Regions from separate parts of the Actinoplanes derwentensis genome, predicted to be linked through region 2. Evidence: riboswitches for the same ligand, from Rfam matches in the RefSeq annotation. Region 2 holds a riboswitch; each other region holds the start of a gene.
What was found. Region 2 has a riboswitch for ZMP and ZTP ahead of BLU81_RS11240 (metallophosphoesterase). Riboswitches for the same ligand answer to the same signal wherever they lie in the genome.

Region 1: another riboswitch for ZMP and ZTP. It lies ahead of BLU81_RS40580 (bifunctional 5,10-methylenetetrahydrofolate dehydrogenase/5,10-methenyltetrahydrofolate cyclohydrolase); the one in region 2 lies ahead of BLU81_RS11240 (metallophosphoesterase).
Region 3: another riboswitch for ZMP and ZTP. It lies ahead of BLU81_RS30930 (glycine hydroxymethyltransferase); the one in region 2 lies ahead of BLU81_RS11240 (metallophosphoesterase).

Annotation. Positions count from the first base shown of each region.
Region 1 covers NZ_LT629758.1:9,064,666-9,067,932, reverse strand. Annotated here, with positions in the region: gene dxs (1-deoxy-D-xylulose-5-phosphate synthase) at 1-1,254, opposite strand, end outside; ZMP/ZTP riboswitch at 1,397-1,483, shown strand; gene BLU81_RS40580 (bifunctional 5,10-methylenetetrahydrofolate dehydrogenase/5,10-methenyltetrahydrofolate cyclohydrolase) at 1,496-2,356, shown strand; gene BLU81_RS40575 (class I SAM-dependent RNA methyltransferase) at 2,696-3,267, opposite strand, start outside.
Region 2 covers NZ_LT629758.1:2,404,128-2,407,394, reverse strand. Annotated here, with positions in the region: gene BLU81_RS11245 (VOC family protein) at 24-410, shown strand; gene BLU81_RS11240 (metallophosphoesterase) at 442-1,296, opposite strand; ZMP/ZTP riboswitch at 1,322-1,398, opposite strand; gene BLU81_RS11235 (sugar O-acetyltransferase) at 1,443-2,051, opposite strand; gene BLU81_RS11230 (hypothetical protein) at 2,057-2,350, opposite strand; gene BLU81_RS11225 (VOC family protein) at 2,407-3,060, shown strand; gene fxsT (FxSxx-COOH system tetratricopeptide repeat protein) at 3,181-3,267, shown strand, end outside.
Region 3 covers NZ_LT629758.1:7,032,524-7,035,790, reverse strand. Annotated here, with positions in the region: rRNA gene BLU81_RS30940 (23S ribosomal RNA) at 1-983, shown strand, start outside; rRNA gene rrf (5S ribosomal RNA) at 1,095-1,211, shown strand; ZMP/ZTP riboswitch at 1,344-1,435, shown strand; gene BLU81_RS30930 (glycine hydroxymethyltransferase) at 1,456-2,883, shown strand; gene BLU81_RS30925 (substrate-binding domain-containing protein) at 3,084-3,267, shown strand, end outside.

The DNA.
Region 1 (3,267 bases), 4.0 Mb from region 2:
AACCGGCAGCTTGTGCATCGCCACATCGAGCAGGACCTGGTCGAAGGCCCGGTTCAGGAATGTCGCGTAGACCGCCACCACCGGGTGCAGCCCGCCCATCGCGAGACCGGCCGCGCTGGTCGCCGCGTGCTGCTCGGCGATGCCCACGTCGTACGTCCGCTCGGGGTATTTCTTGGCCAGCGCGGCGATCCCGGTCGGCTCGGCCATCGCGGCGGTGATGCCGACCACGTCCGGCCGCTCGTCGGCGATCGCGACCAGTTCCTCCGCGAAGACCTTGGTCCACTTCAGCGCCGACGACGTCACCAGCTTGCCGGTCTCGGCGTCGAACGCGCTCGGGCTGTGCCAGCAGTCCGCCTCGTCCGATTCGGCGGGGCGGTAGCCGTAGCCCTTGCGGGTCACCGCGTGCACGATGACCGGCGCGTTGAAGCCCTTGGCCCGGCGCAGCGCCGACTCCATCGCCTGCTCGTCGTGGCCGTCGACCGGCCCGATGTACTTCAGGCCCAGGTCCTCGAACATCGGCTGCGGGCTGACCGCGTCCTTGATGCCCTTCTTGACCGCGTGCAGCACCTCGAAGACCGGCTTGCCCACCAGCGGGGTCTGGCCCAGCGCGTCCTTGACCAGGTCGAGCACCTTCTCGTAACCCGGGTTCAGGCGCAGCGTGGAGAGGTGGTCGGCGAGACCGCCGATGGTCGGCGCATACGACCGGCCGTTGTCGTTGACCACGATCACCAGGCGGTTCTTCGTGGCGGCGATGTTGTTGAGCGCCTCCCAGCACATGCCGCCGGTCAGCGCGCCGTCACCGACGACCGCGACCACGTGCCGGTCCTCGCCGCGCAGCGCGAACGCCTTGGCCAGCCCGTCGGCGTAGGACAGGGCGGTGGAGGCGTGCGAGTTCTCGATCAGGTCGTGCTCGCTCTCCGCCTGGTTGGGGTAGCCGGTCAGGCCACCCCGCTGACGGAGCAGGTCGAAACCGTCCTGCCGGCCGGTGAGCATCTTGTGCACGTACGCCTGGTGGCCGGTGTCGAAGAGGATCTTGTCGCGAGGGGAGTCGAAGACCCGGTGCATCGCCAGGGTCGTCTCGACGACGCCGAGGTTCGGGCCGAGGTGACCCCCGGTCCGCGCCACCTTGGCCACGAGGAAGTCACGGATCTCGGCCGCGAGCAGGGGCAGCTGCTCCGCGGACAGTCGCTTCAGATCACCGGGGCTGGTGATGCTGGACAGCAGACCGGCCGGGGTCGAGGGGGAGTCGCTCATGAGGCATGAGTCTATCCGCGAGGCGCACGGACGCGACTTGAGCGAACGGACCGTCACCAATCCTCCACACAATTGGTACATCCACCTATCCGTTCGTTCATCACCCCGGCTGGCCGCCCGATCGAGTCGTCCGGCATCCTGGAAGACACGCAGCGACTGGCGGCACGGGGATGGTCGAACCATCGGGGAGCTGCTCGTCACGAGGGAGTCGACCGCCTGGGCTCCCCGCTGAGGGAGACACATGTCAACCGCACGCCTTCTGCCCGGCGCCCCCGTCGCCGAGTCGGTCCTGAACGACGTCCGTGACCGGGTCACCGCCCTGAAAGCCCGCGGCGTGAACCCGAGCCTCGCCACCATCCTGGTCGGCGACGACGACGCCAGCGCCGGCTACATCCGGATCAAGCAGAAACAGGCCGCCGAGCTGGGCTTCGAGTCCCCGCACGAGCACCTGAGCGGCGACATCACCCAGGCCGACCTGCTCAAGGTGATCGCCGGCTACAACGACGACAAAAACGTGCACGGTGTCCTGATCCAGTACCCGATCCCGGCCCACCTGGACTACGACGCCGCCTTGCAGACCCTCGACCCCGACAAGGACGTCGACGGCATGCACCCGCTCAACATGGGCCGCCTCGCCGTCGGTCTGCCCGGCCCGCTGCCCTGCACCCCGGCCGGCATCGAGGCGCTGCTGGCCTTCCACGACATCGAGGTCTCCGGCCGCGAGGTGGTCATCCTGGGCCGCGGCGCGACCCTGGGCCGCCCGCTGGCGATGCTGCTGGCCCAGAAACGCCCCACCGCCAACGCCGCGGTCACCGTCGTGCACACCGGCGTCAAGGACTGGCCCCGCTACGCCCAGCGCGCCGACATCCTGATCGCCGCGGTCGGCGTCCCCGGCATCGTCAAGCCCGAGCACGTCCGGCCCGGCTCGGTGGTGATCGGCGCCGGCGTCCGCTACGAGGGCCGCCGCCTGCTCCCCGACGTGGACGAGTCGTGCGCCGAGGTGGCCGGCGCCATCACGCCCCGGGTCGGCGGTGTGGGCCCGACGACGGTGGCGATGCTCTTCCGCAACGCGGTGGCCGCCGCCGAAAGATCAAACCCCTGATCTCGTACGCCTACCCAGAGCCCCGTGCCTACCCCGCAAGGTAGGCACGGCGCCAGGCCGCCCCGCGGCTGCCGGGCCGAATGCGGTGCCCACCGTCACCCCACCCCCAGCGTGGAAAGTCCGGGCCCGATTCGCACCCCAACTCACCACACACCAAACCCGCGCGCACAGCGTGGTGAGTTAGGGCTCGAACCGAACCCCAACTCACCACGCACCGAACCGGCACGCACAGCGTGGTGAGTTAGGGCTCGAACCGAACCCCAACTCACCACGCACCGAACCGGCACGCACTGCGTGGTGAGTTGGGGTTCGATGCGCACCCCAACTCACCACACGGGGTCAGGCGGGGACGAGGTGGGCGACGCACTCGACGTGCTGGGTCATCGGGAAGCAGTCGAAGGCACGGAGGCTCTCGATCCGCCAGCCCTCGGCCCGGAACGTCTTCAAGTCCCGGGCCAGGGCCGCCGGGTCGCACGCGACATAGGCGATCGCCCGTGGCTTCGCGGCGGCGATCGACCGGACCACCCGGGCGCCGGCTCCGGCCCGCGGCGGGTCGAGGACCACCAGGTCGACCGGGGCGGTCAACCGGCGGCGGGCCAGCGCGAGGTCCACCCGGGCCTCGACGATCTCGGTTCCGGCCAGGTTCGCCAGGTTGTTCCGGGCCGCGGTCACCCCGGTCGGCGAGGACTCGACGACGACCGTGCGAGCGCCGGTCCGTTCGGCGAGGGCCGCGGCGAAGAGGCCGGCACCGCCGTACAGATCCCAGCAGACCTCGCCCGGCTCCGGCCGCAACATCTCCAGAACCGCCCCGACCAGCGTGTCGGCGGCGGCCGGATGCACCTGCCAGAAACCCTGCGGCGGCACCCGCCAGACCCGGCCGGCGGCCTGCTCGATGACCTCGGTCGGCCCGG
Region 2 (3,267 bases):
ATCGATGGGGCGAGGATGATGCGATGACCTCCTACATCTCCCACACCGCCGTGGACTGCACCGACGCCTACACCCTGTCGCGCTGGTGGCAGACCGTCCTGGACTGGACCGACGACCCGGCCGACCCCAACGAACCCGGCCACGAGGAATGCCTGATCCTCTCCCGAGACGGCCGGCACCGCGTCCTGTTCATCCAGGTACCCGACGGCAAACAGGGCAAGAACCGCATCCACTTCGACCTGCGCCCCACCGAAGGCGGCCGCGACGCCGAACTGGCCCGGCTGCTGGCCCTGGGCGCGACCGAGGTGCACGACCTGCGCAACCCCGACGGCACCGGCTGGGTGACCCTGGCCGACCCGGAGGGCAACGAGTTCTGCATCCTCCGCAGCGAGACCGAGATCGCCGGCTGACCAGCGGTGGCCGGATGAACCCGGCGACAGGTCAGGGCGTGACCTGTTCGGTCGCGGGGATGCCGGTCCGGCCGTCCACCAGGGCGATCGCGGTGCCGGCCAGCGGATCGCGGGCGTGTACCGCGTGGAACATCGGCGACGACGGGCCGCCCAGATCGACGATCGTGGCGCCGGCGCCCTGAACCACCCGCATCAGGTGCGGTGGGGCGGTCAGGTCGAGACGGGAGACCACGCCGGGACCCGCCCACACCGGGACACCCCGAAGGACGCCGGAGAGTTGCAGGTGGAAGTGGCCGCAGAGCACGGCCTGGACGTCCCGGCCGGCGATCACCTCGGCAAGCCGGTCGGCGTCACGCAGGTTGATGGTCTGCATCCACTCCGACCACTGCGGGGCGATCGGCGGATGATGCAGGACGACCACCGATCCGGCGGGCGCGGGTTCGGCCAGCAATGCCCGCAGCCACTCCAACTGGTCGTCGCTCACCCGTCCGTGCACCTCACCGGGAACCAGGCTGTCCAGGGTGATCACCCGCAGTCCGGCGACCTCGCTGACAGCGGCGCAGTCCGGGCCCGTACGGCCGATGTCGTCGCCGTTGAAGTCGCGGTGCCCACTGCCGAAGACGGCTCGGAACGCGTCACGGGAGTCGTGATTGCCGGTGCAGTAGAGGTGCGGGATGCCGCGTTCCCGGGCGAAGTCCCCGACCTTGCGCAGCAGGATCCCACAGCCTTCCGCGGAACCGTCGTCGGCCAGATCCCCGGACACCACCACGGCGTCGATCGCCGGCACGTGGCGCACGTCGAACAGGATGCGGTCGAGAGCCGCGGCGGCGTCGACCGCGGGATGCAGCAGATGCGTGTCGGACAGATGCAGAAGGCGATGGGCCACGGGTCATGCTCCTCATCGTGGTGATGAGGAGCACCCAGGCGGTCGATGCTCCGGCTGCACTCCCCGGTGGTCAGTCCACCCGCGCCAGTCGTGTGGCCCGAAAATAACATGAGATCCATGCGGGCGGGCGTCGATGGCTGACACGGTCAGTGGCCGTCTCCGGGCGGGCGGGCGGTGGGCAGGTCGGCGTCGGTGATGTGCCGGACCACGCGGCACGGTGTTCCGACGGCGACGGTCATGGCCGGGATGTCGCGGCTGACGACGCTGCCCGCCCCGATCACCGCTCCGTACCCGATCCGCACTCCCGGCAGCACCACCACGTTGCTGCCGATCCACACCTTGTCCTCGATCGTGATCGGCTTCGAGAACCGCCGGAAGTCCTCCCGCAGCTCCGGATGGATCGGATGTCCGGTAGTGGTCAGCGTGACGCCCGGCGCGATCATCACGCCGTCCCCGATCCGGATCTCGACGTCGTCGACGAAGGTGAGGTTGACGTTGCCGAAGAAGTCGTCACCGATGTGCACGTTGCTGCCGAACCCGGCGTGAAACGGCGCCAGCAGCACGGTCCGCTTCCCGACCGACCCCAGAATCCGTTCCAGCAGCTCCCGCTTCCGGTCGGTGTCACCGGGCCGGGTGCCGTTGTAGTCGAAGATCAGGTCAGCCCGCCGCCCCGGCCCCAGAAAGGCCGCCTCCGTCTCGGTGTAGAACACCCCTTGCCGGATCCGCGCCAGCACCTCGTCCTCACGTTCGGTCACGTTCGTCACCTCTCCGGGCGGTCAGAGGACACCGGTCGTGTACCAGTAATCCGGCCGGTCAGAGTATCGGCGAAGTCCATGGTGGCCCGGATCTGCCCGTCGTCGAGGTGGCGTGCCGCCCACGCGAGTTCGACGAGGTCGACGGGCCACGGGTGCGACACGTTCCACGGAATCTCCGCGATCTCCAGGCCGAGCCGGGTCACCGGCACCTCCGTGGCCCCGGACAGGTCGGCTGCCGACATGCCCCGGAGATCCAGCAGCCGGGTGAGGCGGGCTCCGAAGGGTTCGAGATCGGTCACCGCGCCACGATAAGCCGTACCGGCGCTGTGGTGGTCTTTGAATTAGGGTCGGTGAAGTGAGCAGTGAACTGATCTCGATCTGTTTCGACGCGGAGGATCCGGGTGGGCAGGAGGTGTTCTGGGCGGCGATGCTGGCCGGGGCGGAGAGCCGTTTCGGGGTGACCTTTCGGGCCGCCCGGGTGCCGAAGATCGGGCTCAACCTGATGCACCTGGAGTTGACCAGCACGTCTTCGGCGGATCAGCTCGAGACGGTCGCCAAGGTGCTGCGGCTCGGTGGGCGGCACATCGACATCGGTCAGGACCCGGCCGATGGTCACGTGGTGCTCGCGGATCCGGGTGGCAACGAGTTCGACGTCATCGGGCCGGGCAACGAGTTCCTCGCCGGGTGCGGGTTTCTCGGTGCCGTCTCGTGTGACGGCACCCGGGCGGTCGGCCTGTTCTGGAGCCGGGTGCTCGGCTGGCCGCTGGTCTGGGACCAGGGCGAGGAGACCGCGATCCAGCATCCGGACGGCGGCCCGAAGATCACCTGGGGCGGGCCGCCGCTGAATCCGAAGAACGGCCGGGTCCACTTCGAGGTGGCGGTCGCGGCCGGTGTGGACCGTGCGGCCGAGGTGGAGCGGCTGCTGTCGCTGGGTGCCACGCAGGTGGAGCCGGAGGTCTTCCTCGACCCGGACGGCGACCGGTTCCGCCTGCTCGATTCGGGGCGCTGAAAGACATCTCGGAAAGGGGCCGTTTCACGATGCGGTGTTTTCCGCTGATACCCCGTATAGAGACGGTTCCGATATCCTTTGAGGTTCAAGGGATCATTCATGCTTCGGAAATGAGAAGCTGTGTCGGACTTGCGCAATTCCCGGAGCCGTCTCATCGATGTTCTTCTCCAGGTGCCGGGCCTTGAGGGACGCGCGGCCCGCGATGCC
Region 3 (3,267 bases), 4.6 Mb from region 2:
AACCATCCTAAGGTAGCGAAATTCCTTGTCGGGTAAGTTCCGACCTGCACGAATGGCGTAACGACTTCCCCACTGTCTCAACCACAGGCCCGGCGAAATTGCAGTACGAGTAAAGATGCTCGTTACGCGCGGCAGGACGGAAAGACCCCGGGACCTTTACTATAGCTTGACATTGGTATCTGAATTTAATTGTGTAGGATAGGTGGGAGCCGGTGAAGCTCGGACGCCAGTTCGGGTGGAGGCAATGTTGAAATACCACTCTGTTGGGTTTGGGTATCTAACTTGCGGCCCTGATCGGGTCGAGGGACAGTGTCTGGTGGGTAGTTTAACTGGGGCGGTTGCCTCCTAAAGGGTAACGGAGGCGCCCAAAGGTTCCCTCAGCCTGGTTGGCAATCAGGTGTTGAGTGTAAGTGCACAAGGGAGCTTGACTGTGAGACTGACGGGTCGAGCAGGGACGAAAGTCGGGACTAGTGATCCGGCACTTGCGAGTGGAAGCGGTGTCGCTCAACGGATAAAAGGTACCCCGGGGATAACAGGCTGATCTTCCCCAAGAGTCCATATCGACGGGATGGTTTGGCACCTCGATGTCGGCTCGTCGCATCCTGGGGCTGTAGCAGGTCCCAAGGGTTGGGCTGTTCGCCCATTAAAGCGGTACGCGAGCTGGGTTTAGAACGTCGTGAGACAGTTCGGTCCCTATCCGCCGTGCGCGTTGGATACTTGAGAAGGGCTGTCCCTAGTACGAGAGGACCGGGACGGACGAACCTCTGGTGTGCCAGTTGTTCCGCCAGGAGCATGGCTGGTTGGCTACGTTCGGAAGGGATAACCGCTGAAAGCATCTAAGCGGGAAGCCTGCTTCGAGATGAGGTATCCCACCACCTTGAGTGGGTAAGGCTCCCAGCTAGACTACTGGGTTGATAGGCCGGAGATGTAAGCACGGTAACGTGTTGAGTTGACCGGTACTAATAGGCCGAGGGCTTAACCACCCTAAATTTTGTGCTTAGCGTCCACTGTGTGATTCACAGCAAACGAACAACCACCCCGATCCGGAGAAGTCCGGTCCTCGGGTTGCTGGTTGATGTTTCGCTGATGGCTGTTTCGGTGGTCATAGCGGAGGGGAAACGCCCGGTTACATTCCGAACCCGGTAGCTAAGCCCTCCAGCGCCGATGGTACTGCACTCGTGAGGGTGTGGGAGAGTAGGACGCCGCCGGACTCAAACGTATGGAAAGGCCCACCCGGGTGACCGGGTGGGCCTTTTCTGCGTTTGGAAGAGGATTGAATGACGGTGGAGTCGGCCGCGTCACGGGCAATGGGTGTGATGGGTTCCGGTACCGCCGGTATGCTGGGTCCGGGCCGTGACTGGCGCGTTCGGATGGGCTGACCATCGGGGAGCGGCTCCGTCGAGACGACGACATGCCGTGCGCCTGGGCCTCTTCGCTACGTGATAGGGAGGTCCCATGTCTGCAGAGTTGAACGCCGAGTCCGTCGCTTTCCGTTCCGCGCTCGAGGTGGTCCGCACGGTCGACCCGCGGATCGCTGATGCGATCGCGAAAGAGCTGACCGATCAGCGTGAGTCGCTGAAGCTGATCGCCAGTGAGAACTACGCTTCTCCGGCCGTCCTGCTCGCCATGGGTAACTGGCTCTCCGACAAATATGCGGAGGGCACCATCGGCCGCCGGTTCTACGCCGGCTGCCAGAACGTCGACACCGTCGAGTCGATCGCCGTCGAGCACGCGAAAGAGCTGTTCGGGGCTCCGTACGCGTACGTCCAGCCGCACTCCGGCATCGACGCGAACCTGGTCGCCTACTGGGCCATCCTCGCCGACCGGGTCGAGGTGCCGTTCCTCAAGAAGTTCGAGAAGCGGCAGATCAACGACCTGACCGACGCCGAGTGGGCCGAGCTGCGGCAGGCGTTTGGCAACCAGCGGCTGCTCGGCATGTCTCTGGACGCCGGTGGCCACCTGACCCACGGTTTCCGGCCGAACATCTCCGGCAAGATGTTCGACCAGCGCTCCTACGGTGTCGACCAGGCCACCGGCCAGATCGACTACCAGGCGCTGCGGGAGAGCGCCAAGGAGTTCAAGCCCGCGGTGATCGTGGGCGGTTACTCGGCGTACCCGCGGAAGGTGAACTTCGCGAAGATGCGCGAGATCGCCGACGAGGTGGGCGCGACGTTCATGGTCGACATGGCGCACTTCGCCGGTCTGGTCGCCGGTGGCGTGTTCACCGGGGACTACAACCCGATCCCGCACGCGCACATCGTCACCACCACTACCCACAAGAGCCTGCGTGGCCCGCGTGGCGGTGCGGTGTTCTGCCAGCCGGAGCTGTCCTCCCAGGTGGACCGCGGCTGCCCGATGGTGCTCGGTGGCCCGCTGCCGCACGTGATGGCCGCGAAGGCGATCGCGTTCGCCGAGGCCCGTCGGCCGGAGTTCGCGACGTATGCCCAGCAGATCGTCACCAACAGCCAGGCTCTGGCCGAGGGCCTGCTGAAGCGGGGTGTGCAGGTGGTCTCCGGCGGCACCGACAACCATCTGGTGCTGCTCGACGTGCACCCGTTCGGCATCACCGGCCGCCAGGCCGAGCAGGCCCTGCTGGACAGCGGCATCGTGACGAACCGCAACGCGATCCCGAACGACCCGAACGGCGCCTGGTACACCTCCGGTATCCGCGTCGGCACCCCGGCCCTGACCAGCCGCGGCCTGGGCGTCGCCGAGATGGACCAGATCGCCGACCTGATCCACACGGTCCTTGCCGCCACCACCCCGGCCGAGGGCTCGAAGGCCAAGTTCACCCTGGACCCGGCCCTCTCCGACCGGATCAGCAAGCAGGCCACCGAACTTCTCGCCCCGTTCCCGCTCTACCCGTCGGTCGACCTCGGCTGACAGTTCTTCCCAAAGCGCCGCCTTCATCGGATCCGTTCCGGTGAAGGCGGCGTTTGCCATTTCTCGCCAGGTTGATCGGCCGCAAGACAAGCCCGCGCCGTAGCTGAATGTAACTGCCGAGAAACCTGCTGTTGACACTCAGGGAGGGTGGGCGTCTACTGCCAGAGGCAGCGTCATCTCTCGATGTGTTCGGAGGGGGCATGCGCGGGTTCGGGAAAGCAGTGGTCTGCGTGATGCTCGTTCTCAGCGGGGCCGCGTGCAATCGGGGCACCGGGGAGCCGGTTGTCGGGCTGATCACCAAGACGGATACCAACCCGTTCTTCGTGACCATGAAGAACGGGGCACAGCGTGCGGCCGGTCAGCAGGCCGTCGAGTTGCAGACGT